Regions from separate parts of the Halomonas sp. AOP7-E1-9 genome, predicted to be linked through region 2. Evidence: predicted binding sites of a transcription regulator. Region 2 holds the regulator's gene; each other region holds the start of a gene.
The links. Region 2 encodes FNR, which switches genes on or off when oxygen is low (the NO sensors DNR and NnrR bind a similar motif). Its sites were predicted from a motif close to TTGATNTANATCAA; they were not measured.
Positions count from the first base shown of each region.

Region 1: a site for FNR is predicted at 1,750-1,763, ahead of frdA (fumarate reductase (quinol) flavoprotein subunit). Genes of this name have one in related genera too.
Region 3: a site for FNR is predicted at 857-870, ahead of ACT3R4_RS03315 (1,4-dihydroxy-2-naphthoate polyprenyltransferase). Genes of this name have one in related genera too.

Region 1 covers NZ_JBQSVC010000003.1:132,214-142,828, reverse strand. Annotated here, with positions in the region: gene menH (2-succinyl-6-hydroxy-2,4-cyclohexadiene-1-carboxylate synthase) at 1-44, shown strand, start outside; gene ACT3R4_RS03290 (anion permease) at 64-1,533, opposite strand; gene frdA (fumarate reductase (quinol) flavoprotein subunit) at 1,881-3,668, shown strand; gene ACT3R4_RS03280 (succinate dehydrogenase/fumarate reductase iron-sulfur subunit) at 3,665-4,417, shown strand; gene ACT3R4_RS03275 (fumarate reductase subunit C) at 4,428-4,829, shown strand; gene frdD (fumarate reductase subunit FrdD) at 4,826-5,245, shown strand; gene menB (1,4-dihydroxy-2-naphthoyl-CoA synthase) at 5,287-6,147, shown strand; gene menC (o-succinylbenzoate synthase) at 6,147-7,103, shown strand; gene menE (o-succinylbenzoate--CoA ligase) at 7,122-8,525, shown strand; gene ACT3R4_RS03250 (MFS transporter) at 8,619-9,839, shown strand; gene ACT3R4_RS03245 (PhzF family phenazine biosynthesis protein) at 9,993-10,615, opposite strand, start outside.
Region 2 covers NZ_JBQSVC010000002.1:108,280-118,894, forward strand. Annotated here, with positions in the region: gene ACT3R4_RS02145 (sodium:solute symporter family protein) at 1-727, opposite strand, end outside; gene ACT3R4_RS02150 (DUF4212 domain-containing protein) at 734-994, opposite strand; gene ACT3R4_RS02155 (putative nucleotidyltransferase substrate binding domain-containing protein) at 1,714-3,528, shown strand; gene ACT3R4_RS02160 (DNA polymerase III subunit epsilon) at 3,537-4,130, shown strand; gene ttcA (tRNA 2-thiocytidine(32) synthetase TtcA) at 4,314-5,225, shown strand; gene fnr (fumarate/nitrate reduction transcriptional regulator Fnr) at 5,212-5,964, opposite strand; gene hemN (oxygen-independent coproporphyrinogen III oxidase) at 6,027-7,454, opposite strand; gene ACT3R4_RS02180 (sulfite exporter TauE/SafE family protein) at 7,539-8,264, opposite strand; gene ACT3R4_RS02185 (heavy metal translocating P-type ATPase metal-binding domain-containing protein) at 8,261-10,117, opposite strand; gene ACT3R4_RS02190 (alpha/beta fold hydrolase) at 10,262-10,615, shown strand, end outside.
Region 3 covers NZ_JBQSVC010000003.1:146,406-157,020, forward strand. Annotated here, with positions in the region: gene ACT3R4_RS03305 (isochorismate synthase) at 1-279, opposite strand, end outside; gene ACT3R4_RS03310 (DoxX family membrane protein) at 296-796, opposite strand; gene ACT3R4_RS03315 (1,4-dihydroxy-2-naphthoate polyprenyltransferase) at 949-1,875, shown strand; gene ACT3R4_RS03320 (heme-degrading protein HmuQ) at 1,901-2,203, opposite strand; gene gabT (4-aminobutyrate--2-oxoglutarate transaminase) at 2,522-3,793, opposite strand; gene ACT3R4_RS03330 (NAD-dependent succinate-semialdehyde dehydrogenase) at 3,805-5,256, opposite strand; gene ACT3R4_RS03335 (APC family permease) at 5,287-6,702, opposite strand; gene ACT3R4_RS03340 (aminotransferase-like domain-containing protein) at 6,939-8,360, shown strand; gene ACT3R4_RS03345 (transglycosylase SLT domain-containing protein) at 8,492-9,172, shown strand; gene ACT3R4_RS03350 (TSUP family transporter) at 9,184-9,924, shown strand; gene ACT3R4_RS03355 (hypothetical protein) at 10,070-10,441, shown strand.

The sequences.
Region 1 (10,615 bases), on a different contig from region 2:
GCATCGCCGAACCGATTAGCCGATGGTATCAACGCCTCGGCTAAACGGCTCGCTCACCTGGAGTCAGTTAATCAACAGCAGCCACGGCAAACCGATAGCCAGCCAGGCCACTAAGAACAGCAGACCAAAAATAGCCCCAAGCCGCCAATAAAGGGCGCTTGGCAGATAGCCGCTGCCATAGTAAACCGGGCTTGGGCCGGTGCCGTAGGGGGTGATAATGCCCATAAAGCCCAGCGTGGGGAGCAGCAGGAGGATAAACATCTGCATATCCAGCCCTGCAATACCGGAAGCCGCCGCCAGCATCACCGGCAACAGGGCGGTAACGTGGGCCGTGACGCTGGCAAACAGGTAGTGCAGGAGATAGAAGATCACCGTGAGCGCCACCATCGCCATGACGGGATTAAAGTGGCTGATTTGTTCACCCACCACGCCACCAAACCAGTTGACGAATCCGACCTGGCTTAGCCCGCCTGCCAGCGCCACCAGCGTTGCAAACCACACAAAGGTATTCCAGGCGGCTCGATTGTCGAGGATATCGTTCCAGCTCACGATGCCGGTCAGCAACATGCAGCAAATCACCACCAGGCCTACCAGGGAGGCGGACACAACATCGCCCGCAAAAATCCACAGCAGTAGCGCAGAGACGACCATGATGACCAGCAGTATCTCGTTGCGAGTAAGCGCCCCCAGTTTGTTCAGCTCATCCCGCGCCCAGTTGGACACTTCTTCACCGGCTTTCACTTCTGGCGCGCAGAGCCAGTAACAGAGCAGAGGGACCAGCAACAGCAGCAGAATGCCAGCGGGCGCTACGGCGATAAACCACTGCCCCCAGTTAATATGAATACCGGTAGCGCTTTCTGTCAGAGCAATGGCCAACAGGTTGGGGGCAAGCGCGGTTAGAAACAGCGAGCTGGTCACACAGGTAGAGGTGATCGCTGTCCACATCAGAAAACTGCCCATGCGCTTCATGCTGGGGTCATTGGGCTGGGAGTCGTAAAGCGGCGGCAGATTGCGAATGACCGGATAAATGGTGCCCCCGCTACGCGCCGTGTTGGAAGGTGTAAAAGGCGCTAGCACCGCATCGGCGATCATTACCGCGTAGCCCAACGTTAATGTGCGCTTGCCCATGGCCTTGACCAGCCAAAGTGATATGCGCCTACCTAGCCCGGTTTTTTCATACCCCAGCGCGAACATAAACGCGCCAAAAATCAGCCATACTGTCGAGTTGGTGAAGCCCGAAACTGCCCATGAAAAGGCCTGGTTGGCAGCATTAAAGCCTTCGGTCGCTAGCTGTTCGGGTGAAAACAGCACCCAGCGGGAGAGCAGCGCCACCAGGGTCACGCCGATTAACCCAATGACCGCGCCTGGCAAGGGTTCAAAAATCAGCCCCACCACACAGCCCAAAAAAATAGCGAAGAAGTACCAGGCGTGAGGGGCAACTCCCTCAGGCGTGGGTATCAACGCAACGATAATGGCCACTACAAGCGGCGCCAACAACTTCCAGTCAAATGCCGATTGCACACTACTGTTCATATCAAGCTGCCCCTCTTTTGGGCTGCGAAAGCAGCCGAATCTCTTCACTGCTATCGTGGTTGATTTTCATCTGCTTGCGGTTACATACGTTGCAGAGAATGGCGATAGCGACTAATAGTTAAAAATTGTAGTTGGAATTCTTTATTAAAATTAATAAATGAGAAATTAAACGTAACTACTCTTGTTAAAGCATCGCCTGTCTTAAAGGTGTATTTCTTGATATGCGTCAATAGAGCTTGGCATGCGGGGATAGCACGTACCTGGAGTGTGATAAGTTCAACCAAAAGACACCGCATCGAAGCGTGTCGCCACTACCGCCTTTGGCCTGGCTACAGAAAGGGAGCATCATGCAGCATCGAGATTTCGATATCGTGATTGTGGGTGGAGGCGGCGCAGGCTTGCGTGCCGCTATCGCCGCGGCAGAAAGCGCTAAGGCACAGGGCATTTCTCAAAGCATCGCTCTGATTTCCAAGGTCTATCCTATGCGCTCCCATACCGTTGCCGCTGAGGGCGGTGCGGCGGCAGTAACCAGCGAGGAGGATACGTATCAGGCGCATTTTGACGACACTGTGTCGGGTGGCGACTGGCTGGTTGAGCAAGGCGTGGTGGATTATTTTGTGCATCATGCCTACCAAGAGTTGGTGCAGATGGAGCGCTGGGGCTGCCCCTGGAGCCGCAAGGAGGATGGTAATGTGCAGGTACGCCGCTTTGGCGGCATGAAAACCGCACGTACCTGGTTTGCCGCCGATAAAACCGGCTTTCACATGCTGCATACCCTGTTTCAAACCTCGCTCAGATATTCCCAAATTGAGCGCTTCGATGAGTATTTTGTCCTTGATCTTGCCGTGCACGAAGGGGCCGTTATTGGCGTCATTGCCCTTCAAGTGGCCACCGGCGAGCTTATTCTGCTGCGCGCCAAAGCCGTGATATTGGCAACAGGAGGTGCCGGGCGCCTGTTTCGCTTTAATACCAACGCAGGGATCGTGACTGGCGACGGGATGGCGATGGCCTATCGCCACGGTGTGGCGCTTAGGGACATGGAGTTTGTTCAGTATCACCCCACGGGCCTTCCCGGCTCCGGCATTTTAATTACCGAAGCGTGTCGTGGCGAAGGGGGTATTTTGCTCAACAAGGATGGCTACCGCTACCTTCAGGATTACGGGCTGGGCCCGGAAACCCCACTGGGCAAGCCGGAAAACAAGTACATGGAGCTGGGCCCTCGCGATAAGCTCTCACAGGCCTTTTGGCAGGAGCAGCAGGCGGGCCGCACTGGCACCTTTGGCGATAGCGATGTGGTCTATCTTGACCTGCGCCACTTGGGCGAAGCCTACCTTCTTGAGCGCCTGCCCTTTATCTGCGAGCTGGCTAAATCCTACATTAACGTTGACCCGGTCAAAGAGCCGATCCCTATCCGCCCGGCGGTGCACTACACCATGGGCGGTATTGAAACCAATCCCTACTGTGAAACGTCGGTTGCCGGGCTTTATGCGGCGGGTGAATGTGCCTCTGTTGGGCTGCATGGTGCTAATCGCTTAGGCTCCAACTCGCTCACTGAGCTGCTGGTGTTTGGCCGTTTAGCAGGGGAGCAGGCAAGCCAGCGCGCGGCGCAAACCGAGTGGGCAGACACGCACCTTCTGGAAACCCAAGCTGCCCATCAGCAGGCAAAACTAGCGCATCTTTGTGATGGTGAGGGCAGCGGCGAGACGTGGGTGACGCTTAAGCATGCCATGGTGCAGGCCATGGAGAGTGGCTGCGGTATTTATCGTACCGAAGAGGGTATGCGGCAGTCGTTGGGGACGATTCGTGAACTGCGGGCGCGCTATCAGAAGATTCGTGTCAACGACACCAGCAAAATATTCAACACAGAGTTGCTTGAGTGCATTGAGCTTGGCTACGGGCTGGATATTGCCGAGGCATCTTGCCTTGGTGCACTGGAGCGGCGTGAGTCCCGTGGCGCTCACCAGCGCTTGGATGACGGTATGCAAACGCGCGATGACATTAACTACCTCAAGCACAGCCAGGTGTTTTATCAAGGCGATGCACACGCTCGGTTGGCATGGCAGGAAGTAGACGTGCGTTTTTCCGCGCCCGCAGAACGTACCTATGGGGATGCGTCCAAGGGAGGCAAGGCATGAGTACTCAGCAGGTATCCACCCGGCGCATCAGCGTCAAACGCTATTTACCCGACAACTCTACCGAGCCCTATTGGCAGGAGTATGAGCTGCCAGTCGACGACAGCACCTCATTGTTGGATGCGTTGAATCACATCAAAGAGCAGCTCGACAGCACTCTGAGCTACCGTTGGTCGTGTCGCATGGCGATCTGTGGCTCCTGTGGCGTTATGGTGAATGGCGTCCCCAAGCTTGGCTGTAAGACCTTCCTGCGCGACTTCGACGATGAGATCCGCATTGAACCATTGGCGCACTTTCCCGTGCAGCGCGACCTGGTGGTTGATATGGAGATATTCCTCGATCACCTGGCCGCCGTTAAGCCCTATCTGATAGACGACAACCCGGTAAAGCCTTTTGACCCGAAGGCGCCAGAAACCTATCGCCAGTCGCCCCGGCAGCTTGCCCGTTACAAGCAGTTCGCTAACTGTATCAACTGTGGGCTTTGTTACTCCGCTTGCCCGCAGTTTGGGCTTAATCCTGAGTTTATTGGCCCAGGAGCCATTGCGCTGGGGCATCGCTATAACCTGGATAGCCGTGACCACGGTAGCACGCAGCGAATGGACGAATTGAACCGTCATGAAGGCGTATGGAGCTGCACCTTTGTGGGCTTTTGCTCAAAGGTGTGTCCCAAACACGTTGACCCAGCGGCGGCTATCAATCAGAGCAAAGTGGCGTCCGCTAAGCACACGCTAATTGCGCTGTTTAAGGGCTAGGAGAAAGGGTATGGATAAGTCGACATCGCAACGCTTTGTGCCGTTAAAACGTAACTGGTGGCTGAAACTCCGCTTTTTTAAACTCTATATGCTGCGTGAAGCGACGGTGTTACCGCTGGTTTTTTTCCTACTCTGCCTACTGGCGGGCATGGTCGCGCTGCTCCAGGGCCCAGATAGCTGGCAACGATGGATCGCCTTTATGGGATCTCCCATCGTTTTGCTGCTCAACCTTTTGGCGCTAGCCGCCAGCCTGTTTCACGCGGTGACCTTTTTTGTGCTGTTTCCTCGCGTTATGCCGCTGCGCATCGGTAACTACCAACTACCGGATAAGGCGATTGTGGCGGGACAGTGGGCGGGCGTTCTGGCCGTACTGCTGTTGTTCATCTGGCTGTTTGGGAGGGCGTCTGTATGACTAAACCAACCATGAATGCGTCAGGCGCGGGCAGTCAGCGCACGAATCAGCTTCCCCACCACCAGGCCTACGATGAGTCGCTATGGTGGGGACTATTCAGTGCAGGCGGCGTCTGTTTTGCCGTGTTACTGCCCTCTGCCATCCTGTTTTTTGCCGTGCTGCTTCCCTTGGGCTGGCTACCTGCCGACGCGCTCAGCCATGAGCGGGCATCGCGACTGCTATTCAGCGTGCCAGGCTTTCTGTTTGTTGGCGCGGCGGTCTGTTTGCCGCTTTTTCATGCCGCCCATCGCCTGCGCCACGGAATGTTTGACCTTATTTTGGGCCGCGACACCACCAATAAAAAGCTGATGTATGGCGCTGCGGCGCTGTTAAGCCTTCTGGCACTAGGGCTGGCCGTGGCAGGTATGTTGCGCTAAGCCCGAAAGACGCCAATACCTAATGAATCAGGGAACTTTGAATGATCCACGGACTTACAGAAGCGGAACTCTATCAACCGGTTGAGTGGCAGGACCACTCCGGCGACTACCAGGATATTCGGTATCATGTCTCTAAAGAGGGCATTGCACGCATTACCATCAACCGCCCAGAGGTGCGTAACGCCTTTCGCCCCTTGACGGTTAGCGAAATGATTCAGGCGCTTGGTCGCGCACGTCACGATAGTCGCGTCGGCGCGATTTTGCTCACCGGCGCAGGCGATAAAGCGTTCTGCTCCGGCGGTGATCAGCGCATTCGCGGTGACTATGGCGGCTACCAGGATGAGCAGGGTGCTCATCACCTGAACGTGCTGGATTTTCAGCGTGATATTCGTACCTGCCCCAAGCCGGTTGTCGCCATGGTGGCAGGCTACGCGATTGGTGGTGGGCATGTGTTGCATCTTATGTGTGACCTGACCATTGCGGCGGATAACGCGGTTTTTGGCCAGACCGGACCCAAAGTAGGCTCTTTCGACGGCGGCTACGGTGCCTCGTATATGGCGCGCATTGTGGGTCAGAAAAAAGCCCGCGAAATCTGGTTTTTGTGCCGCCAGTACAGCGCTGCGCAAGCGCTGGAGATGGGCCTGGTCAACCACGTGGTGCCGCTGGATGAGCTTGAAAAAGAGAGCGTGCGCTGGTGCCGGGAGATGCTGCAGCACAGCCCAATGGCGCTACGCTGTTTGAAAGCGGCACTGAATGCCGACTGCGATGGCCAGGCCGGGCTGCAGGAACTAGCGGGTAACGCCACTATGCTCTATTACATGACCGATGAAGGCCAGGAGGGGCGTAACGCGTTTAATGAGAAGCGGCCCCCGGATTTCTCACGTTATCCGCGTAACCCTTAATGCCATTAGCGCTTTACCGCTACGCGCTGCCACTTCGCCAGCCGCTGCTGTTTAACGGCCAGCGGATCACGCAGCGAGAAGGGCTGCTGGTGTCGATTAACGGGCAGTGGGGTGACATTGCGCCACTGCCTGGTTTTTCAGCAGAAACCTTAACCGATGCCGAGACCGAAAGCAGGGCCTGCCTAACCGCCTTGAAGCGCGGTGAAGAAGCAGTGCCCACGCTCCCCTCGGTACAGTTCGGGTTCGACTGTGCACAGCACGTTTGGCCCCCACATTGTCCCGCCGCGTTAGCGCCTTACCCACTATTACAAGGCGAGCCCGTATCGCTGATCGCGATGCTGGATAGCGCGTTAGACAACATACGCAAGGGCGGGCAGCCGCCACCTTCGCGCCTCAAACTCAAGGTAGCGCGTTACGCAATGAGCGACGAGCTAGCGCTGATCGCCAATCTGGCTGAAAAGCTGCCCGCTACCCAACTGATTCTGGATGCCAACGGCGGCTGGACAAGGGAAGAGGCCACGCGGTTTTGTCGACAGCTACCGCGTGAACAGATCGACTACCTGGAAGAGCCCTGCTCCACGTTTGCTGACACCATTGCCGTGGCCGATGCAGCGGGTGTGAAGATTGCGCTGGATGAAACGTTGTCACGTAACGCGCCCTGGTATTCCCATCCTCATATTGCCGCCCTGGTGATTAAGCCTACATTGATAGGCGCATTAAGCGCTTGCGAGGCACTTGTACAGCGGGCGCGGACAGATAATCTGCGGGTGGTTATTTCCTCAAGTTTCGAGTCTGACCTTGGCTTGGGTTTGCTGGCTCGGCTGGCCTGCCAATGGGCGCCCGAAGAACCACCGGGGCTGGATACCGGAAACTGGCTGGCTGAACGGGTAACCACCACGGCAGGTGATGTCGTTGCCGGGCGCTTGACGTGCCTCTATCAAGATATGCAGGAATAACCAGGAGCGTGCCGCGTGATGCAACCTTGCCCCATTAACTATTGGGCCACTGAAACTCCGCAGCATATTGCGCTACACAGTGGCTCAGTGACGCTTACCTATCGAATGCTCGATAGGCGTATCGCCGCGTTGGCGCGACAGCTGGCGCAAAAGGGGGTTCAGCCTGGGGACAAATTAATGGCCCCGGCCAAAGGCGCATTGGCCTCGTTATTATTGGCCTGGGCTTGTCTGCGTGTCGGGGTGGTTTTCTGCCCGCTTAACCCGGCCTTTCCAGGCACCCATCAGCACGCGCTTGCCCAGCGCCTGCAGGCCAGCCGCATTTGTTATACGGAAGGCGAGCAGGGTGACGCGCAGGTAACGTCATCGGCTCCAGCGCCGATTACCCTCGATTTTTCCGAAGAGTTAATGACCGAACAAGCGGTGCAGCTGAATGCCGATCAGCGCTGTAACACGATTTTTACCTCGGGTTCCAGCGGCATGCCTAAGGCGGTACTGCACCGGCTGGGGAATCATTTGGCCTCGGCCAGAGGCTCGGCGACCTTAATTCCGGTTGATCAACAAAGCGGCTGGCTGTTGTCGCTACCGCTGTTTCATATTGGCGGCTACGCGATTCCCTTTCGCGTATTTCTCGCAGGTGGCCGGGTCATTCTGGATGATGGTGATGCGCCGCTGGCTGCACGCCTGGAACAACAGCCTATTACGCACCTTTCACTGGTACCCACTCAGCTCTGGCGCTTATTACAAGCGGGCTTTGACCCCGCCAGGACACAGCTGCGCGAACTGCTGTTGGGCGGCGCGGCAATCCCCGCACCGCTGGTGGCACACATGACCTCGCTGGGGCTGGCGCCAAAAGTTAGTTATGGGCTATCTGAAATGGCAAGCCAGGTCTGTACCGGTGCTCCCTCGGCACCAGGTGTTGTCGGCAAGCCACTTCCGGGGCGCGATGTTCGGATCATCAACAATGAAATACAGGTGCGGGGCGATACCCTGTTTAGCGGCTATTTAAATAACGGTGCGCTGGACCCAACCCTAAATGATGAGGGTTGGTTTGCCACTCGGGACAAGGGGTATTTCAATTCTGCGGGGGAACTGGTGGTTGAAGGGCGGCTGGATAACGGCTTTATCTCCGGCGGTGAGAACATTCAGCCGGAAAGCATCGAACAGCGGTTGGTGGATCACCCTAGCGTCGCCCAAGCGCTGGTGGTTGCTGTGCCACACCCCGAGTGGGGTGAGCGCCCCGTTGCCTTTATTGATTGGCAGGCGCAAAGCGGCGAAGATCAGGCCCTGGCCCGTTGGGTGCGCGAGGCGCTGCCGGGCTTTATGGTGCCCGATGCATGGTTGGCGTGGCCCTCGGTGAAAGGGCTAAAGCCCTCACGCACGCACTTTGCCAAACTGGCCCAAGAGCAGTTGGCGGTGATATAAAACGCATCCATTAACGTTCGTTGGCTATGTGAGTTTCCATTCTCGACTCGCCTTCTGAGAAGGTGGATCTCTTTATTTTTGATAAGGACATTTATGAGCTCTTCTCAAGCGTCGGATACGCGGCGCGCAGGCGTATTTTTAGGGGCGGCGCTTGCTTTCATGATCACCATGGTGGGCACCACGCTGCCCACGCCGCTTTATCCGATCTATCAGCATGAATTTGGTTTTTCGGATCTGATGATTACCGTCATCTTTGCGGCGTATGCGGTGGGGGTCATTTCAGCGTTATTGATTACCGGGCAATGGTCTGATCAGCTAGGGCGTAAGCCGCTGCTGCTTGCCGGGCTTTTCCTGTCAGCGGTAAGCGATATCGTATTTTGGCAAGCCGATGGGTTAGGCATGTTGCTTACCGGCCGCGTACTTTCGGGGCTTTCGGCGGGTATCTTTACGGGTACTGCCACCGTGGCTGTCATGGAGCTGGCACCACGTTCCTGGGGGCGCTCCAGCACGTTGGTTGCTACCGCCGCCAATATGGTCGGGTTAGGTGTCGGGCCGGTACTTGCGGGGGCGCTGGCCGTGCTGTTTGCGGCACCGTTGGTGCTGCCGTTTGCTATTCACTTCGCGTTAGCGTTGGTAGCGGTGGTGTGTATCTGGCGAGCGCCTGAAACGGTTACGCGCCCAGCGAATATCAAGCTTCGCGTTCAAACACCTAAAATCCCTTCTGAGGTGCGCAGCGTTTTTATACCCGCGGCTATCGCAGCGTTTGCTGGTTTTATGGTGTTCGGTTTTTATACCGCAGCAACCCCCGCCTTCCTGGGCCAGCAAATGGGCTACACCAATCATGCACTGATAGGGTGTGTGGCAGGGCTGCCGTTTATCGCCTCGACTGTTGGGCAAATGGGTCAGGGGCGGCTGCCTGAGCCTGGAAGATTGCCGATTGGGTGTGCTGTGCTGCTTGTCGGTGTGCTCATCATTGCGTGGGGGATTGCTTACGAGCAACTGCTGGGTTTCATACTGGGCGCCATTGTTGCGGGCATTGGTCAGGGCATTACCTTCCGGGCGGGCATGGGCGCGATATCGGCGGCCAGCTCCCCTCAGCACAAAGCGGCAACGGTATCGTCTTTTTTCGTTGTTGCCTATGTGGCGATCTCGCTGCCCGTCGTCGGTATCGGCCTACTGGGGATAGTAGCCGGCCAACAAATCACCGCGCTAACGTTTGATCTCATCGTAGCGCTGCTGTGCTGCGTGGCGTTGGTGCTGCTATTGAAGCCACACCGTCTTGGCCGTGGAGCTACTCGCGACGCTGGCCGATGAGCGGTACCGACGTATCAAACTTATGCCGCTTGCGCTGTGCTTTTTGGGTCTCTGCCATAGCGTTATAGAGGATACGCTGCTGATCTTAATGCTGGGTAGGATAACGATGCTTGGATCAATCAGTGAACGATTAGTTGGCTTTCAAGCCGCTTGTTAATCTCTCAAGTAAAGCTCCCCCTTGCCCACCAGTACAGCACTGCCGCCTACCTGAACCAGGCCGTTATACCGGGTGGTTTCAATAACGCTGGCGCGGCCCATTTCAACGCCTTGATAGAGTGTCCAGTGCGTCGTTTCGTTAAGGGTTGCCAAATACCCGGTTAATGCCGCTGCGGCACTGCCGGTTGCGGGGTCTTCGCAAAGGCCATGTTCTCTGGAGAACATGCGGCTTCGAAGCGTAGCTTTTGAGCGATCAGCCGTTTCTGTTGCGTAAAGATATATTTGCTCCGCCCCGCTCGGGGCAACGGTCTCTGCCCATATGGTTGCTGAAATGTGTATGTTTTTTAGGGCTGCGGGGGCGCTCAGCTCGATCAGATGAAACGCCAGCCCGCAGGATGATATAACCGGCGTGCCGATAACCTGATGGGGTTGCAAGCCGAGCAGTGCCGCCGCCGATTGCTGGTCCAGTGTACTTGGCGTCATGCTGGCGGGCCTTGCGGCCGTAAACACGGCTTTCTCACCTGAGTAGCGAATGGGTAACTCGCCTACAGGCGGGTGAAGCACCAGCGTTTGCGTGCGGTTTACCAAGCCAAGCTCGGCTAGAAGCTGCGCGGTGCCGA
Region 2 (10,615 bases):
TGTCGACGTCGGCGGTGTAATCCTGAAACCCAAGTGCCATGACGACATCATCAAGTTTTTGCAGCAATGGCAGGCCAGATTCCGTGTGGGAGCTGAACATACCGAACATGGGGATGGGGTTGCCCGTCAACTGCATGGAAATGAACACAGCCGGGATGGTGTAGGCCACAATCAGTACAATGTACTGGGCGACCTGAGTATAGGTGATGCCTTTCATACCGCCGAAGACGGCGTACAGGAAAACAATCCCCGCAGCGATCCAGATGCCCCAGGTGCTAGGTACTTCCAGAAAGCGTGAGAAGGCAACGCCAGCCCCGGTCATTTGCCCGATTACATAAGTAACTGATGCGATAATCAGGCAGATAACCGCGACGACCCGAGCGGTACGGCTATAGAAGCGCTCACCGATAAAGTCTGGAACGGTAAACTTGCCGAATTTACGCAGGTAGGGAGCGAGCAGCATAGCCAGAATAACGAAGCCGCCGGTCCAGCCCATCAGGTAGGTTGAGTTGGCGTAACCGCCGGAGGCGATCAGGCCCGCCATGGAAATAAACGAGGCCGCTGACATCCAGTCGGCCGCTGTGGCCATACCGTTAGTGATCGGGTGAACACCACCGCCAGCCACATAGAACTCTTTTGTGGAGCCCGCGCGCGCCCATATCGCGATACCGATATAGAGCGCAAAGGAGGCGCCTACAAAAAGCAGGTTGATTGCAAATTGGCTCATTCTGACTTACTCCTCAAGGCCAAATTTCTTATCGAGCTGATTCATTCTCCAGGCGTAGAAGAAGATCAGAGCAATAAAGGTAAGGATCGAGCCCTGCTGAGCAAACCAGAAGCCCAGGTCTGTTCCCCCTATTTGAATGCTTGCTAGAAGCGGTCTAAACAAAATCGCGCATCCGTAAGACACGAAGGCCCACACAATAAGGCATCCGGTAATTAAACGAACGTTGGCTTTCCAGTATTCCGCAGCATTGGATTTGTCATCTGCCATTGTGTTGCTCTCCACTTGTGTTTTTAGGTTTGGAAAGTTCACCAGGAATAGCGTTTAGCATGTCAGGGTAATTGCACGCTAAAACTACCTACCGCTTGGTTTTGTCTCTTGGTTGGTTATTGATTATTGCCGTTGATACAAGCGTTTTATGAGATTTTGGTAAGTTTTGGTTAGCACTGTGCAATTACCCTGAATGATGCATTGTCAATACTGGACAATAATCGCTAAAAAATAATCCCAGACTTTGGTATCACTATCTACTATAGACTAAATAAAGAGTTTCAAATGGCTGAATATTAGCGTTTTTACGTACATTTTTTCAGCAGACTACTCGTTAGTTGAACGATGGTCTAGGGTTTGGTTAAAAGATAATATTTGCTACTTTAAAATAGCGTTCAATGCTAACGGTTAGTTGCTGGGGAGGTGCTACTTTAGTCGTTTAAACCAACGTCGGGCGACGTTGGAATAATAGATAAAGGTATATAGAGTAGTATGTGTTTCTTAGTGGCAGGTTTTGTACAGGCTTATTTGGGTTAATTGGTTTACTTTATTGAGAAGGGCTTATGCTAGGCAGTAGTCTGACGCTACCGTTACTAATAAAAAGTAGTAGGCTGGCTCTTAAACACCGTAAACCAGAAAGAAGTACCTCACCCGTTGATTGACGTACTTCCAATTTTACGGACGTCGCTTTTTTCTTTTGTAGTGTAAGGACATGCCCCATGGTTGATGTTGATCTGTCCCAACTGCCATTTACGTTGCTTGATGACACGGGGCGCGAGCATGTTCGTCGAGGCATGGACCTTGCCTATTTTGACCGCGATGACATTATCCTGGAAATGGGCGAGCAGGGTGCTTACGTTTTTCTTATTCATAAGGGAGACGTCGCTGAGATAGACCCCTCCTTGCCTGCGGCAAGTGCTCACATTGGGCACTACACGGCAGGGGACTTGTTTGGCGCCATTAGCATCTTGAACGGAAAAAGCCGCTACCGTTTTCAGGCTGAGCAGGAGTGCCTTTGCTACACCATGCCCAGCCTTCTGTTTAGCCAGCTGTGTCGCCAGTACCCTCCTTTTGAGCAGTTCTTTAGGCAGTCACTTGCTCACAAGGCGCGCTTGTTGACAGAAAAGCGCGCCGACGGTGGCGTCACCATGGCAGGCTTTATGCTGGCCCGCATTAGTGAATGTATGCGAGCGCCCCTGCTGATGGATGCTTCTACCACTATTGCCGGGGCGGTTGAAAAGCTTAACGAAAGCCATGCTGACAGCCTGCTGGTGGAAACCCAAGGCAAGCTTGGCATGGTGACGAAAACCGATTTGCTCAATGGCCTGGTCGTGAGCGGCTTCACGTCAGCCACTCTGGTGGGTCAGGTGGCGCACTTCTCCCTTGTCACGGTAACGCCTGAGCAGTACCTGTTTGAAGCCCTGGTGTTAATGACTCGGCACAAGGTTACCCGCGTTGTGGTGATGGAGCAGGCCGCGTTAAAAGGCGTGGTCGAGCTGACGGATGTGCTGAGTTATTTTTCCAGCCGAAGTTACGTTGTTAGTCTGCAGGTGGAGCAGGCTGATGACTTGGAAACGTTGGCAGTTGCTAGTCATCGTACCCCTGAACTCGTCACAGCCCTTATGGCACAAGGCGTTAAGCTTAATTTTGCCATGGACCTGCTGGCGGCCTTGAATGGCCGGATTATGAGCAAGGCCTGGGATTTTGTTATCAATGAGGAGCATCATCAGCATAGCTGCCTGATGGTGATGGGGAGTGAAGGGCGCGGCGAGCAAATTTTGAAAACGGATCAGGATAACGGTCTGATTTTAGACGACGACGCCCAGTGGCCAAGTGTCGCCGATGATATGCAGGCCTTAACCGAGACGCTCATAAAACTGGGTTACCCGCCGTGCCCTGGTAATATCATGGTCTCTAACCCCGAGTGGGTTGCCAGCGTTTCTCAGTGGAAGAAGCGTATTGCTCAATGGGCCAACGTGCGCGATGGCGATAGTTTAATGAAACTTGCCATTATGCTGGATGCTCATTCAATGGCAGGGAATCCATGTTTACTTGAAAGCGTGCGCGAGGCGCTATTTGCGCGCTGTGCCCATGATGAAATTCTGCTTTCCTACTTTGCGCGTGCGGCTCTGCGTTTTTCAACACCGCTGACGCTTTTTGGTTCGCTTAAAAAGCCTCAGCACGGTATCGATATCAAAAAAGGCGGCATTTTTCCGATTGTCCACGGTGTACGTACCATGGCGCTTGAGCGGCGCATCAGCGTAACCTCGACGCTGGGCAGGTTGGAGGCACTGGTTGATGATGGCCGCCTTGAACGGCGCACAGCTGATGATTTAGGAGAGGCACTTTCACTGTTGACCGAGCTGCGTCTTAAACAGCAACTTAGCGGGCAGGATATGGACGATGCGCGCTCCAATCACGTGGTGGTGCAAGAGCTCTCGTCACTTGAGCGCGATTTATTGCGCGAGTCGCTACATATCGTTAAAGACTTTAAACAGCGCCTCTCCTATCGTTACCATTTAGAGTATTCATGAGCAGCGCTATGCAAGGCAGCAAAAAAGGCATGGCACTGCTGGGGCAAACGCTGCGCAGAATGTTTAAGCGTGAGCGAGATCGGCGCCGCTATGCGAATTCGCCTTACGCCTGGCTTTTCCAGCCCTATATGGGGGAAGAGCTAGTGGCGCTGGCTTGCGAATCACTACCCGGTGAAACGCCGGTATTAAGTGTGGCTGCTGTGGTACTTAATCAACAGCAAGTGCACACAAGCCAGCATCAGCAGCTTTACAATCCCGCCACGGCGGTACCCCTCTGTGCCGAGACACTGCATGCGTTTACCGATTTTATTGGCAACCGGCCGCTGGTCGGGTGGCAACTGGACCAGCAGTTTTGCATGCTTAATAGAGCCTTTAGAGCGCACCTCGGGTTTGGGCTACCTAATGTTCAGGTCGATGTGGCCAAACTGCATCAACGCCAATTGCGCCGTTTACACCCGTTAGTGGAGTCTTCCCAACCGTTTTCCGAGGCGTTGGCCTGCTGGCAAGTGCCTACTATCTCGACCCAGAGATTGCTAGGTAAAGCCACCGCAAGCGCCTTGCTGTATATGCGCTTACAGCGTGATATGACGCAGTCGGGTTAGCTTCTAGCGTAGTGGTGCCTGTGCCGATGGCCGTATTGATAACCGTATTGATAACCGTATTGATAACCATAGTGATGACCGTAGTTATGATCATAGTAACGACGTGATTTTGCCAGTTGGGTGAACGGCGGGAGTATTGTTAGAATAGCGGCTGCTCCTTCTACCATTGGCAGTGCTTATATCATGCAACACCTTGATCATTTTGACCCCGCCGCGGCAACCGTTGCACCGACGCCTGACCTGCAAGGCCAGCCGGCGCTTGAGGATGCCAAACAGAAACGCGAATTCAACAAGTTGCAAAAGCGGCTGCGGCGCGAGGTAGGTAATGCAATTATCGATTACCAAATGATCAATGAAGGCGATCGGATCATGGTCTGCCTGTCGGGGGGGAAAGACAGCTACACCATGCTTGAGATTTTACGCAACCTGCAGCGCAATGCGCCGGTGAATTTTTCACTGGTGGCGGTCAATATGGACCAAAAGCAGCCTGGTTTTCCTGAGCATATACTGCCCCGGTATCTGGAAAAACTCGGCGTGGAGTACCGCATTCTGGAGCGCGATACATACTCGGTAGTGAAAGAAAAAACGCCGGAAGGCAAGACAACTTGCGCGCTTTGCTCGCGGTTAAGGCGCGGGTCGCTTTACGGGTTTGCCGAAGAAATCGGCGCCAACAAGATCGCCCTTGGCCATCATCGTGAAGATATTCTGGAAACGCTGTTTCTGAATATGTTCTTTGGCGGCAGCCTGAAGGCAATGCCGCCCAAGCTGCTTTCCGATGACGGCAAGAATGTCGTGATTCGTCCGCTGGCCTACTGTAAAGAGGCGGATATTGCGGAGTTTTCGCGCCTGATGGAGTTCCCGATTATTCCCTGCAACCTGTGCGGTTCGCAGCCGAACATGCAGCGTCAGGTCGTTAAGGAAATGCTGGCCGAGTGGGACAAAAAGTATCCGGGGCGTTTGGAAAGCATGTTTAAAGCGGTCACTAACGTCGCGCCTTCGCAGCTAGCTGACCGCGACCTGTTTGACTTTGCGGGACTGGAAGCCAAACAGGAAGCACTCATGGCGGGGCGTATTGAAGCATTTAACGTGAGCTAATCACCGGCTCTTCCTCTTCAGCAAGCGCTATAAGCCGCTGCATATCGAGGATGTTAACCTCGCGCCCTGAGACGGCCACCACGTCTTGCTGCTGAAAACGGCTCAAGATACGGCTGACCGTCTCAACCGCCAGCCCCAGATAATTGCCGATATCCGCACGCGCCATTGAAAGCCTAAAGCTGTAAGGCGAGTAACCCCGACGCCGAAAACGCTCTGAAAGCGTCAGTAGAAAACTGGCCAGCCGCTGGTCGGCGGTTTTGCGCGACAACAGGCGCATCATGCGCCGGTCATCGCGAAGCTCCTTGCTCATACTGCGGTACAGCTGACCACGAAGCTCCGGCAGCTCCTCTGAAAGCAGGTCCAGCCGATCAAAGGGAATTTCGCAGATGGTGGTGGTTTCAAGGGCAATCACGCTGCCTGGGTAGTGCTCTTCGTCAATGCCGTCCAATCCGACAAGCTCGCTGGGCAAAAAGAAGTTAGTGAGCTGATCGTTGCCATTACCTTCGCTGGTTACCTGTTTTAGGCTGCCTGAGCGAACGGCATACACACTGGTAAAACGGTCGCCTTGACGAAACAGTGTTTCGCCCTTTTTCAGCGGTGCTCGGCGTCTGATGATGGCATCAAACTGCCCCATGCCTTCAAGCTCAAGCGCTAGTGGAAGGCAAAGCGAGCTTAGGCTGCAGGTCTGACAGCGTGCTTCTTGAAGAAGCGAGCGTCGTTGGCTTGTCGAGGGTAGCATGACTATCTCCCTGTTTCTCTTTTGCCTAAATGGCTATCTACCGCAGGCGTTGATGCCGCCGGTTAAACGATTCTTGAGTAGCGTTGGCCTGAGTGCCCCGGAAGGTAAGCATCAAACGCCATGGCCAGTTGGCGAATCAGTAAACGGCCCATTGGCGTCGCCTCAAGCGTATCATCCAAGCGAACGATTAGCCCGTCCTGTTCAGCAGTGCGTAGGCTTTCCAGCGCACTGGCAAAGTAGTCGTTGGCGTTAACCTGCCATTGCCGGCTAACCGCTGCTAAATCCAGGCGCATATCGCACATTAAACGTTCGATAACGTCGGCTCGTATTAGGTCATCCTGATTTAATCGTACGCCTTTCACGGTAGCCAGTCGACCTTGATCCAGGTTCTCTTCGTAGCTAGCCAGGTCAGTAGGGTTTTGCGCATAGCTATCGCCTATTCGGGAAATAGCTGACACGCCCAGACCGATAAGATCGCATCTGGCATGGCTGGAGTAGCCCTGAAAATTGCGCTGTAGGGTGCCGTTGGCTTGGGCAACCGCCAGGCTGTCATTGGGTTTGGCAAAGTGATCCATCCCAATATGTTGATAGCCCGCAGCGGTCAGCATGTCGATGGTCGTACGCAGAATCGAAAGCTTTTCATCCGCACCTGGCAGGTCATCCACGCTGATACGTCGCTGAGGCTTGAAGCGTTCAGGCAAATGCGCGTAATTAAACACGGATAAACGCGCCGGATTTAACGCGATCACCTGTTCAAGCGTCTTGGCGAAGCTCCTTTCCGTTTGAAAGGGCAGACCGTAGATTAAATCCAGATTCAGCGAGAGAAAGCCCAACCGGTGTGCTTCATCCATTAGTGTTTCGGTAAGCACGCGAGGCTGATGACGGTTAATCGCCTTTTGAACGCGTGGGTCCAGGTCCTGTACGCCAAGGCTCAGGCGGTTGAAGCCCAAAGACTGCAGGTGGCGCAGGGTTAAAACATCGGCTTCGCGCGGGTCGATCTCAATGGCGTAGTCACGCTCTGGTGCGTTTGAAAGACCGAAGCGTGCGTCCAGGCGGTCAATCAAGTCGCCCATCTGCTCCAGTGAAAGAAACGTAGGGGTGCCTCCGCCCCAGTGCAACTGATTGACAGGGCGCTTTGTATCCAGATGACGGGCCGTCAGGACCATCTCACGATCTAGCCGATAGAGATACGACTCGGCCAGGGCGGTGTTCTTCGTGGCAATTTTATTGCACGCGCAATAAAAGCAGATTTTGCGACAAAACGGGATATGGACATAGATGGAGAGCGGGCGCTGGCTTGCGTTGCTGCGCTCAATGGCCTGGGTCGCATTTTCGGCGGTAAACCCTTCGTGAAAGGCCAGCGCCGTCGGGTAGGAGGTGTAGCGTGGGCCGCTTTTATCATAACGGCGCAGCAATGCGTCATCCCAGCGGGTGCTGGATGACGCGGTAGCAGTAACGGATGAGGGGACAGCCGTGGCACATACAGGCATGAAGAGGCGCTCCGGTAGCTGAAAATACGTTTTAAAAGCTACCGATAGGCTAGAGAACATAGCGCTGTAGTGCGTTGCGCCAGGTCAATGATTGGCGTGTGAGTGTCCGCCTGAATGCCCACCTGAGTGCATGTTGAGTGCCCAAAGCTGCCATACGGCAAAGCCGATAATGACGAGCGCAGCGATGGTTCTTGTCGCGGGGTGACGAATAAGATGTTTAAGCTTGCGTGCAGCAAGTCCTGTGGCCAGTAGTGTAGGCAGGGTGCCCAGGCCAAAAGCGCCCATTAATAAAGCCCCTTGAAGCGGCCGGGCCGTCGCCAGGCTCCAGGCCAGCATTGAATACACCAGCCCACAGGGCAGCCAGCCCCAAATGGCGCCTAGCGCGCATGCCTGGGGGAAATGAACCACCGGCATCAAGCGTCGGCCCCAGGGCTCAAGGTGACGCCATAATCGTTTGCCCACGGCTTCCACGCGCAAAAGCCCTTTCCACCAGTTAGCAATATACAGCGCCATGAGAATCAGCATGAGCGCTGCAACGCCTTGCAACAACTGGCGCGCCAGCAGTGAGGGCGAAAGCACGGTGCCCAACGCGGCTACCAGCGCGCCTGCCGTCATGTAGCTTAATATTCGGCCCAAGTTGTAGCTTAGCAGTAGGCCGCCCATACGCGCCGAGCTACGCATGCTGGGCGGAATGGCAAAGGTTAATGCGCTCATGACGCCTCCGCACATGCCGATGCAGTGGGCCCCGCCCATCAATCCAAACACGAACGCGGCGATAAGCGGAGGAAGATCAAGCCCGGTCGGGTTCATGGCACGCCTTTGACTGCTGAAGTGGATAAATGGGAGGTGGATACGTTGGAAGTAGATAGCCTGTGTGAAAAGCGTAGCGTATTAGCAATGACGGCAAGCACACTGACGCCAGCGCCCGTGATGGCGCCAAACGGCGATAGAACGCCTACTGCCGCCAGGCAAAGCGCTATCACGCTGATGGAGGCCGCCATACCCATTGAGTGTTGTATGCAGCGCTGCGTGGCGCGCGCAATGCCAAGGGTTTCTACGGCGCGCCCGCTTCGTGGGCTGAGTATGACCACGTCTGAGCAAGACGCTATCGCCTCGTCTGCTGCCTGCGTTGTTGTGGCCAATGAAAGCAGGACGCAAGGATTCGTCATCACCACGCCTCGTGTGCGTAACTGCTGGTAAGCGACCGTCAGCGCCGCTGGGGTTGCCAACGCCAGTGCGCAAGGACTGCCTGCTATTAGCAGAGAAAGCAGTACATCCAATGCCAGTAGCGGTTTAAACCACCACCAAAGGGCTGCCACGCTCAGCGTTATGATAAGCAGGCCAGCGGTCCATTTGTGCACGCTGCGCGCGTTAATACTGGCCAGGTGCTTCCCAGTAAAAGCAGCGCCAACTAGGGCGCTTAGTACTGCAATACGGGTATGGGCAGGCGGTTGGACTACGTTAATCACCAGCGGGTTTTCGAGGTTTTGGCAGCCTGCCAGCACGCTATCTCCTTTCGCGTAACTCACCGGGAGCGGTTCGCCGGTGAGCTGTGAGGTGTTCAGGCTTGATGCGCCTTGCTCGATAATGCCGTCAGCAGGTATCCGCTGCCCCGCGTTCACTACGATACGATCACCTGGGCAAAGCTCACACGCGGGTAAAATTCGCTCGCTTTTATCGGGGTTACGCCGAATGGTTGTGGCGGGTAGGGCTCCTTTAAATGTGTCTTGAGGGCTTCTTAAAATGGGTAATGATCGAGCGCAGCCAAAAAGCAGTAACAGCGTTGTGAGCAGCGCAATCATGCCAACGTACATGCCAACGTTGTGCTCCCCTGTGTGAAAAAACGATGCGTAGCCGCTGGCCAGGTAAGCGCAGCCCAGTGCCAAGGTAATGGGCACGGCCGGACCCAACAAGCCACGCTTTATATCGGCAAGCGCTTGTCGAAAAAAAGGCGGCGTGGCAAACAGCATGACAAGCGTTGCCAGTACCATGGGAAGCCAGTGAAGCAGCGTAGTAGTATGCGTATTGAGATCCCCTCGTACTTCACTCGGCAAAAAAAGCATGAGCAGCGTGATACCGAGAAGGCACGCCCCCGATACTCCCAGCCGCCAGGCACACAGGCGTTTTTTATAGCGCACGCGTTCCTGTGCAGGGTCTGGCTCAAAAGGCAGGGCGCTGTAGCCAATGCCGGCAAGCTCGGCCAGTAGCTGGGAAAGCTTAAGCTTGCTGGGGTGCCAGCTAACGTGAAGGCGATGCCGTGATAAATCGACGGCACTTGAAATGATGCCTTTCAGCGCATTTAAGCGATGTTCAATTAACCAGCCACAGGCATTGCAGGTAATACCTTCTACCGCGAGCGTAGCGCTTAACTGGTCACTGTCGACGCCAGGGGGCAACGTTTTCCGGAATTTTGCCTCAAATTCAGGGCTGTCGAAATACGCCCATGCATCGCTATCGAGTGTCTCTCCGGCAGGCGTTTCGGGCAGCTCAGTGCGCTGCTGGTAATAGCGCGCCAGGCCGCCCTGTACAATGGCATGGGCAACGGCCTCGCAGCCTGGGCAGCACAACGGGTACGTGGTATCGCCCAGCGTTATATGCCAAGGCGCATTGCTCGGAACAGGGCTGCCACAGTGGTAACAAGAGGAGGCCGATAACGTTGTCATGGCTTCGCTGCCCGTGCTTTAAATAACCGTATCATCAACGCTTTATCAGGTAAGAGTGTTTCCTTAAGGTAGCAGCCATCGGAAAACTCTTGAATGAATAGTGAAGGTTTAGCGGATTAAAATGCCAGGAGAAAGAAAACAGTGATGCCAGACGCTTATGCAGGATATTTGCCCCTTCCACCAGACGCGCTGGAAGATGTCTTGGCGAAAACTGAAGCCCCCGGCTTCTTTTTGGTGGAGGGGCTTGGGCCGCTGGCAGTGGTGGGGCGGGCGCGTATCGGGCGAATTTTATGGGCGCATGGCGCAGGTGCTGGGCATCAGTCATCTTTTATGCAGCGCATGATCAATGGGCTGGCAGCCCAAGGGCTTCAGGTGTTTGCGATTGACTTTCCCTATATGCAGCAGATTAATCAACAGGGTAAACGCCGCCCGCCACCGCCGGTTGCTCACACGGTAGCGCATTTTACTGCCTGGTATCGTCTGCTTGCGCCATTAGCG
Region 3 (10,615 bases), on a different contig from region 2:
AAGCGAATCGGTGACGCTCACCATGCCTAGCGTCGCGTACTCCGGTGCGCCAGCGTCTCGCGCTTTCCAGTAGCCGCGCGGAAAAACCGTTTGCGCGTCCAACCATCCCATCAGGCTATCAACGCGGCAAGGCACGCTCAGGCGTATAACCCCTTGGATGGACGGCACAGACAATGCATCAAGCCGGTCCATAAGCTCAGCGACAGCGCTCTGGCTGTTCATATGCGCCAACCCGTAAGCGACGCTGCTGCCTGTTACCCAGCGCATGTGTTCAGACAATCAGTGGCCCCGCGTCTCAGATAAATCGGGTGCGGCGCGTAATGCCCAGCCTCTGTTTGATATAGGGTAAGACCCAACGGTCTCCCCCAAAATGGCCAGCGTTCGCGCCCGCTACCAGTAAGAAAAAGGTTAACGCAATCATCCACGGGTTGGTGGAGACCGTACCCGCCATTAGAAACGACATATTCATCACAATAGCGAAGAAGCCTGCAAAAGAGGTCAGCCCCCCCACGATCAAACCCAACCCCACGAGTATCTCCCCCAGCGGGATCACCACATTAAACATACCCGCATAGGGCAGCGCAAAATGCTCCAAAAAAGCAACGTAGTTGGGATACACCATGCTCCCTTCCCGCATTACAGGGTTCGCCACCGCGTTACTCAGGAACCCTTGCGCATCAAAACCGCCCGTCAGTTTGCCGATTCCCAAACTGAGCCAGGTAATCCCAAGATAAAGCCGGAAGGCTAGCCAAACAAGCGCTGCATATTTGCTTTGTCTAAATAAGTCGCCGATCATCAAATTAACTCCTGTTAAGAGGGATTAACAATAGTTTGTGATAAGACACCGCTGCTTCTTTTGACGCAGGTCTACTTTTTAGCACTTAATAATACATAGCTACGCACGCCCTTTTAGTCATTTAACGTCATCACGACCAGGACACCGAAGCAATGGATCAACCCGACAAGCACCGCCCGTTCCAGGTTTGGTTATTAGCGGCCCGGCCTCGTACGCTGCCTTTGGCATGTGCCTCTATCCTGCTTGGCTCAGGCCTTGCGGCGCACGCACAAGGGTTTAATCCGAGCGTGCTACTCCTTGCCCTGCTAACGGCGATTGCCCTGCAAGTGCTTTCAAACCTGGCCAATGATTACGGCGATGCGGCGACGGGGGCGGATGATCACCAGCGCATAGGCCCGGTTCGCGCTGTCTCGTCAGGGTTACTGAGCCCTCGCGCTATGCGCGGTGGAATGGTGGTGATGGCGGTCGTTGCCGCCCTGTGTGGACTGTTGCTACTGCTGACGGCTTTTGGCAATCAGTGGGCGTCCATTCTCATCTTTATTCTTCTGGGTGCTGCCGCGCTGCTGGCCGCGGTCACGTATACCGTAGGGCTGGGCGGCACGCCGTATGGCTACCGGGGGCTGGGAGATATTGCGGTCTTTATCTTCTTCGGCTTGTTAGGGGTGCTCGGCACGTACTACCTGCATGCACAACAACTGGACGGGCTTACACTACTGCCCGCGGCCGCTTGCGGGTTACTGGCAACCGCTGTATTGAACGTGAATAACGTGCGCGATATCGAAAGTGACACGCGCAACGGCAAGATCACTTTGGCGGTGCGCTTGGGCCGCGCTAACGCCATTACCTACCACTGGATATTGCTGGCAATGGCGCTACTGCTCACCGTGATTTATCTGGTCGCACTGCCCGCCCCCTGGCTTAGCTGGAGCTGCCTGCTGGTTGCCAAACCGTTAGCAGACGCTGCCAGAACGCTACACCACACTACCGACGGTGAAACGCTTACCGGCATGCTGAAAAAAACCGCGCTATCGACGCTGATTTACAGTGTACTGCTCTCACTCGGCCTAGCGCTCTATTAAAGAGGCCAAGCCGCTTGCCCCGTGCTTAAAGCACGACCTCATACCCTTCAAATTTGGGCGGCCCCAGGTAGATACCTTCCGGTGACTTGGCGCCCGCATGAGCCTTACGAAACGCCTCTGACTGGGTCCAGGCGCGGAAAGCCGCTTCCGACTCCCATACGCTGTGGGAAATAAACACGGTGTGCTCTTCCTGGCTTGCGCCCTGCAACATGTTGAACTGCTTGAAACCGGGCACGTCGCTCAAGTGCGAATCACGCTTACGCCACACCTCCAAAAAATCCTCTTCGCGGCCTGGGGCAATCTGAAAACGGTTCATTGCGATATACATGACAACTCTCCTGCTGGGTTGGTCCTGCCAAGTTAGTTACGCGGCGACAACTTGATGGTAACGTCACCATCAAGTAACGAACAGCTTAGGCTTGTGAAGAAAACTGCTTGCGCTGCTGATAGTGCCCACGCTCTATTATCTGCCAACACCAGCAGATGCCAACAAGCCTGAAGTTCTGGATTAACCTTCTCGTTGCCTGGTCGGCAGGTGGCAGCCAGCGGATTGGCTGTCGTCTGTTGATGCCCTAGCCCGCCCCCCCCCCAGCAAGCGAATGCTGTTGGCGGGGGCGGGCTATAGATGCATGCCTAACGCGGCGTATTAGCCAAGCGCTTCCAGCGACTGCTCGATGATGCTCAAGCCCTCTTCCAGCACCTCACTTGACACAGTCAACGGTACCAGAATACGGATGCTGTTGCCGTAGAAGCCGCAGGAAAGCAGAATCAGGCCATTCTTGCGCGCCTTGGCGCAGAGTGCGCCGGTCAAGTCGGTGTCGGGCTTTCCGTTACTATCCAAAAGCTCGAATGCCGCCATGGCGCCCAGCTGGCGGCCGTGCGCCACGGCGGGAAAGCGCTCTTCCCATACGCCAAAACGTTCAGCCAACAGGCGACCCATCTGCGCGCTGCGCTCAAGGATATTCTCTTCCTCGATCACTTCGATCACCGCCAGCGCCGCGGCGCAAGAGAGCGGGTTACCGCTGTAGGTGCCGCCCAGCGAGTTGGGGCCGGAGGCATCCATTACTTTGGCCGAACCCACGACAGCAGACAGCGGCATGCCGTTGGCCAGGCTCTTGGCGGTGGTCAGAATATCCGCTTCGATACCGCTGTGCTCCAGCGCAAACAACTTGCCGGTGCGCGCAAAGCCAGACTGCACTTCATCGGCAATCAACAGAATGCCGTGCTCGTCGCACAGCGCGCGCAGCGCCTGTAGGTACTCGGGTGAAGCAATATAGAAACCGCCTTCGCCCTGTACCGGCTCGATCACGATGGCCGCCGTGCGGTGCGGGGCGATATCGGTCTTGAACAGCGTGCGAATGCCATCGAGTGACGCCTCTTCACTGATGCCGTGCAGCGGATTCGGGAACGGGGCGCGGAATACGTCGCCCGGCATCGGGCCAAAGTCGTTCTTGTAGGGCAGCACCTTGCCGGTCATGGCCAGCGTCATCATGGTGCGGCCGTGGAAGGCACCATCGAAAGTGATGATGCCGGTGCGGCCAGTGGCGGCGCGGGCAATCTTCACGGCGTTTTCCAGCGCTTCGGCACCGGTGTTGACCAGCATGGCTTTACGCTCGGGGCCACGTACCGGGGTCAGTTCACACAACTTCTGACACAACTGCACATAAGGCGCGTAGGAGATGACCGCAGCGCTGGTGTGCATGACCTTGTGCAACTGCGCTTCAACCGCGGCAACGATTTTCGGATGGCGATGACCCAGGTTGAGCACGCCGATGCCGCCCGCGAAGTCTATCCAGCGGTTACCGTCGGCATCCCAAAGCTCGGCGTTTTCAGCACGCTCGGCAAAGGCCGTATTCGGGGTCGCTGCGCCGTTGGCCACATAGCGGTTTTTGAGTTCGTTCAGTTCGTGATTAGTCATGTTCATTCCCCTTATAAGCCGCCGACGCAGACGTATTTCAATTCAGTAAATTCATCGAGACCGTGATGGGAGCCTTCACGGCCAAGGCCAGACTCCTTCACGCCGCCAAACGGCGCCAGCTCGGTCGAGATCAAGCCTTCATTAACGCCAACCATACCGTACTCAAGCGCTTCCATGGTGCGCCAGATACGGCGATAGTCGGTGGCGTAAAAGTAGGCTGCCAAGCCGAACGGCGTATCGTTGGCCATCTGGATGGCCTCTTCATCGCGCGTAAACCGGAACACGGGCGCGACGGGGCCAAACGTTTCTTCATCGGCCACGGCCATGGCGGTCGTCACATCGGCAAGTACCGTAGGCGTAAAGAAGCGCTCGCCGGCTGCATGAGGCTCGCCGCCGCACATAAGGCGGGCGCCATTCTGCATGGCGTCGTCCACGTGGTGCTGCACTTTATCGACCGCGGCCTGATTGATCAGCGGACCAATCACGCTGCCGTCTGCCAGGCCATCGCCTACTTTCAACGCTTTCACGCGCTCGGTGAGCTTACTGATAAACGCATCGTAAATGCCGTCCTGGACCAGAAAACGGTTGGTGCACACGCAGGTTTGCCCGGCATTGCGGAACTTGGAAGCGATAGCACCGTCCACCGCAGCGTCCACGTCGGCATCGTCAAACACGATAAACGGCGCGTTGCCGCCCAGCTCCATGGCGGTCTTCTTCACGGTGCTGGCGCACTGGGCCAGCAGACGCTTGCCCACCGGCGTGGAGCCGGTAAACGACACCTTACGCACGCGTGGGTCGGTGGTCAGCACTTCGCCGACTTCTGCGGGTTTGGAGGCGGTCACCACGTTGATGGTGCCCGCGGGCAGGCCCGCTTCCAGCGCCAGATAAGCCGCCGCCAGTGCGGTTAAGGGCGTCGCTTCAGCGGGCTTAATCACCACGGTGCAGCCGGCGGCAAGAGCCGGGGCGCACTTGCGGGTAATCATTGCCAGCGGGAAGTTCCACGGCGTGATCGCAGCAACAACGCCGACCGGCTCACGCAGTACTAACAAGCGCTTGTCGGCGCCGTGGCTAGGCAGGGTTTCCCCGGCCATGCGCTTGGCTTCTTCAGCGAAAAACTCGATAAACGAGGCGCCGTAGGTGACTTCACCCTTGGCCTCTACCAGCGGCTTGCCCTGCTCAAGCGTCATCAAGCGGGCGAGATCATCGGCGTGCTCGATGATCAGTTCGAACCAGCGACGCAGCAGGGCTGAGCGCTGCTTGACCGGGGTGGCGCGCCAAGCGCTACCTGCTTCATAAGCAGCGGCGACCGCATCACGGGTATCTTCCGCGCCAAGCTCTGCCACACGGGCGATGGTTTCGCCGGTGGCAGGATTATCCACGGCAAAGGTCTCTGTGCTCTTGCGCCACTCGCCGCCTACTAGGGCGGGGACGGCTTCGTGCAACCACTGTTCGATAAAGCTCATGCAATGCTCCTGTGAATGTCGTAGGACGGCTTACAGATCCGCCATCATGTGTCGGTCGCTATAGGCGCGGCCATAGGTGAAGAGCGCATGGATATACAGCGCGATGCCCAGTACCGACCAGCCAGCGAAGATGCTCCACTCTGCACCACTCAACGCGGCCGGGCTGCCCGGCAGGTAGAGACAGGCCATGCCGAAGGACAGAATGATGGCCAGGGTGCCGCAAAGCTTGCCGTGACGGATACGGAACGGTCGCGGCATATCCGGCTCGCGAACGCGCAGCACCATAAAGGAGATGGCTACAAAGAGGTACGCGATCACGATGCCTAGACCTCCGGCGTTAACGATCCACACTAGCGCCGGGCGGCCGAAGAATGGCGCGATGCAGGAAAGAAAGCCCATCAGAAAGATAGCGTTGGTAGGCGTTTTATAGCGTGGATGCAGCTTGCCAAAGGGGGCCGGCAGCATGCCGGCTTTAGCCAGCGCATAGATGGCCCGCGAGCCGCCAATGTAGAACGCGTTCCAACTGGTAATGATGCCCGCGATACCGGCCATGACCATCAGATTGCTGGCCCAGGGAGCGTTAAATAGCGCGCCCATGGCGTCCGGTACACTTAAGGAGCTTGCGGCAAGCTCAGAACTGTCAAGCGCAAGGCTGGTCGCCAGAATGATCAGCGCATACCACACGACCGCCAGAATGACCGAGAGCATCAGCACCTTGCCGATGGCCTTATAAGGAAGATTGATCTCTTCTGCGGCCTGGGGAATCACGTCAAAACCCACAAACAGGAAGGGCACCATGACCAGCACCGCAATGATTCCAGCTACGGTGCCGTTATCGCCATGGGCAAAAAGCGGCAGCATGTTGATGGTTTCACCTTCAAACAAGGCACCAGTCACAAACATCACGCCCGCCAGGAGAATCATGCCGGTAACCACCTTCTGTACCAGCGAGGCGGTCGTAACGCCAAAGTAGTTGATCAGCATCATGGCGAGTGAGCCGCCTACACCTACGGCCACCCAGGTGGCTTTTACTTCCCAGCCGGCAATCGTCCACAGGTGCCCAACGGCGTAATTAGGCGCTAGGTGTTCGATAACCGAGGGCAGTGCGACGGCTTCCAACGCCACCACGCTTAAGTAGCCAAGAATGATCGCCCAGGTGCATAAAAAGGAGGGCAAATGGCCCAGGGCACGATAGCTGTAAACGTGCTCACCGCCCACTTTGGGCATGGCGGAGGCAAGTTCGGCGTAGGTCAGACCCACGAGTACAATGGCTAAACCGCCCACGATAAAGGCTAAAATAGCACCCAGGCTGCCAGCCGATTGAATTGCCGTGCCGGTAAGAACGATCCAGCCCCAGCCAATCATGGCGCCAAAGGCGAGTGCCAATACATCACCACGGGCGAGTACCCGGACGAGCTTATCCTGTTCAGAAGAGGGAGTGTTCATGGCAAGAGTCCTGCAGGTTATTGGATGTTGTCGTTGGCGCTCTATGGCGCAGTATCCTGATACCGTTTAAACGGTATCTAAACACGCTAGCAGGCTGGACGCAGAACGCGTATACACCACTTTTGTGTTTAACTAGACCACTTTTAGCTTGCACCATATTGGTGCGCAATCGACTCGCGTTAATCGTTTGAAAGCCGGCACTATTAGGGCTTTTGAAGGCGGCAAAGGGGCTTTTAATGGAGCGTGAACAGGTCGTGCACCAACTTGTGCATCTTTATGCACTTCAACCTGAACGGCTGAGCAAGCAGGTGCGTATCGAACAGGCACTGCGCTATGCGATTACCCAGGAGTGGCCTTCGGGGATGCGCTTGCCGGCTCACCGCAAGTTAGCGGAAGGCTTGGGTGTCGCCCGTCAGACGCTGGCATTAGCGATCAATACGCTACTCAACGAAGCGTTGCTTAAAACGGCTCATGGCCAAGGCACCTGGACCCGAAAACCAACGACGAAACCTGCTGTACTTATTCATCAGGAACGCCCGCTTTCCCAACGTGCGCAGAAAGTGCTCCACAGCCCAGGCGCCAGCCTTATCCAAAGCGGGGCTTTTGTGCCCGGCATCCCGGATATCGCCCAGTTCCCCATGCGTAAGTGGCGCCAGCTGTATGCCAGTGTGACCGTGCCGCAAAACGCCTTGCTGCTCTCCTACTCGACCGGCGGCTACGGGCCGTTAAAGCGTGCGATACGCGATTTTTTGGAGCGCTGGCGCAATATTCGCTGCGACATTGATCAGATTATTATTACCGACGGAACGCACAACGGCATTGAACTGTGCGCCGTGGCCTTGGCGGATGTGGGAGATACCGTGATAATGGAATCGCCCTGCTACTGGGGAGCTCGCAACGTATTTACCGCTGCAGGGTTAAATATTGAAATGTTGCCGTGGCAGCCCGGCCAAGGCCATAGCCTGCCCGCAACGTCTGGCCCTGTGCAGCTTACTTATCTCACCGGCTCCCACCACTATCCGCTCAGTGTGCCTACCAGTGCCCACGACAAGCAGCGCCTATGTGATGCGTTAGCGCCTGCGTACATCATTGAAGATGATTACGAGTTCAGCCGCGACGACCATACCAATCTGCTGTTTGATCCACAGTCTGAGCGTCACTTTCTGGTTGGCTCTTTTTCCAAAATGATGTTCCCGGGACTACGGCTGGGCTATTTGGTGGTCCCCCGCCAGTTATCAGGGCCCATGAATCGCCTGCGCAGCGAGCTGTTTCGTGAGGGACGCATGCTGGATCAAGCCGTGCTTGCCCAATTTATTTTCGATGGTGACCTGGATGCTTGGTGCCGCCGTATTCAGCGCGATTATCTTGGCCGACAGCAGGTGGTGCACGACCAGCTACGCACGCTCCCCTTTGTACGGCGTATTTCGCCACCCAGCAGTGCAATTAGTCTGTGCATAGAGTTTGAGTCCTTTATCAACGACGTGCAGCTTGCTCAGGCGTTACTTAAGGAGCATTTAATTGTGCGCCCGCTAAGCCCTGTGTGTGCCAGGCATGATCTTCGTACGGGCCTGGTAATGGGCGTGGGTATGTTGTCAGGCGAAACGCTGGCACGGGAGGCTCAGCGGCTGCGCCGCTGTTTGGAAATCCTGTTACGCTAACGACCAATAACAATCTGATTTTAGTACGTATAAACTCTAGCCCTTAAACAGTATTAGTGTTGGCGGCTATCAATAACACGATTATCAATAGCCCTGTTATCAATGACGCTGTTATCCACAAGGAACTCTGCATGCTCCGCCCTGTTGATAATTCTAACGCTACGCTTTCATCTTCACTGCTAACTCTGCGCAACGCGGTAGGGTTAGCGTGTATGTTGTTGCTCTCTGGCTGTGCGACCTTTGCCCCCAACCCACCACAAGACCAGAGCAATATCTGCGAAATTTTCCGCGAACAGCCCACTTGGTACGACTACGCACGCGACTCTCAGGAGAAGTGGGGAACGTCCATTGCGACACAAATGGCGTTTATTCAGCAGGAGTCTTCCTTTAAAAGCCACATTCGTCCTGACCGCAAGTATTACCTGGGCTTTATCCCCGGCCCCCGCCCCTCTTCGGCAAAAGGGTATGCCCAAGCGCAGGACCCGGTATGGGGAGAGTACCAGGAGCAGGCAGGTAGCTTGTTTGCGCGGCGCACCAGCATGAAGCACGCCACCGACTTCATCGGCTGGTACAACCACCGATCTCAGCAGCAAGCAGGCATTTCATTAACCAATCCTGAGCATCTCTATTACGCCTACCACGAGGGCGCAGGGGGGTATCGACGTGGCACGTACCAGAGCAAGCCTCAGGTAATCAACGCAGCACGGCAGATCGTCGCTCGCACAAACCGTTATCAATCCCAGCTCAATGCCTGTGAAGCCGAATTTCAATGCCGCCGTTTTTATCAGGTCTGGCCCTTTTGCCGTAGCTAAGCAGTTTTAACATGTCCCTACTCATCGGTTCGTTCTTTGTTTTTGTAGTTTTTTTCACCTCGATGTTATCGGGTATCTTCGGCATGGCGGGCGGGCTGGTACTGATGTGGTTTCTGCTGCTCGCGTTCCCGGCGGCCAGCGCCATGGCGGTGCATGGGGCCATCCAGCTTACCGCTAACGGGTCGCGGGCATGGTTATCACGACGCTTTATTGTCTGGCGAACGGTCGCGCTTATGACGCTAGGCGTAATAAGCGCCGCCGGGCTACTGGTGTTGCTTGGCTATAGCGCCAATGCCGCCACGGTGTCACTGTTAATTGGCTTGATGCCCATTCTGGTGTGGATGCCCAAACGCTGGTTCCACCTCAACGCCAACCGAACGAGCCACGCGCTGCTTTGCGGCATGGCATCGGGTGGGTTAACCATTGCCGCCGGAGTGTCCGGGCCGCTGATCGATATCTTCTTTGTACGCTCTCGAATGGACCGCCGTGAAGTGGTGGCCACTAAAGCAATGATTCAGGTGGTCGCGCATAGTATTAAAATTCTCTTCTACCTGAGTGCTGCGCTGGCACTAGGTGCTGGGGATTGGGGCATGGTACTGCTGGCTGCACCGCTGGCTATCCTGGGCACCCAAGTAGGCACACATGTGTTACATCGCCTTACCGATGCCAACTTCCGTACATGGACACGCTGGATTGTGACCGGTATTGGCATTTTCTATTTTGCCCAAGGGGTGTACTTGTTAAGCCTGTAAACGCGGTCGTTTCTAGGCGGGTACGATAAGGCACATACCATTTATTGACACCTTCATTAACTGGCGCTATCGTCTCGATAGATGAAAATGAGAAACACTCTCTTTCTCTTATCGACGACTTGTTGACGAAGTGCAGGCAAATGACATGACCAGTGAGCAGCGACAGCTTCGCCAAACCCTTGGGTTCTTACGAACCTCGTTCGAGGCGATTCAGCACTCAATTGCAGGACGGCTGGACGACCCGCTGCCCTGCTGGCTGGATACTGGAATGCTTTCGATGCTGGCCGGAGAACTTAACCGCTGCTGCAAAGAGGCCAAACCGCTGTTTGCCCCTCAAGTAGTTGAGCAAATTTTTCTCGCCGCTCAACAGTGCGAGCTACTGCTAAAACAGTGCCCTGGTGTACTCAATAGCGCTATCTGCCACCGGCAGTTAGCCGCGATTATGCTGCCGCTCAACAATGCCCTTCAGCTAATCGTCATACCTCCTAAACGGCGCTGGCCTTGGCAGCGAGATTGAGTTCATCGCGCTCAGGTACATCGTTACTTAGGCACGTCACTAGCCCGGTACGCTGTTAATCAACGGCGCCATCAATGAGTCATCCAACCCCCATCTTTATCAAGCTAGGGTTTTGTTTTATGCCTGGCGACCTCATAACAAACCACAAGGAAGAGTGGTTGGCGCTCACTAGTA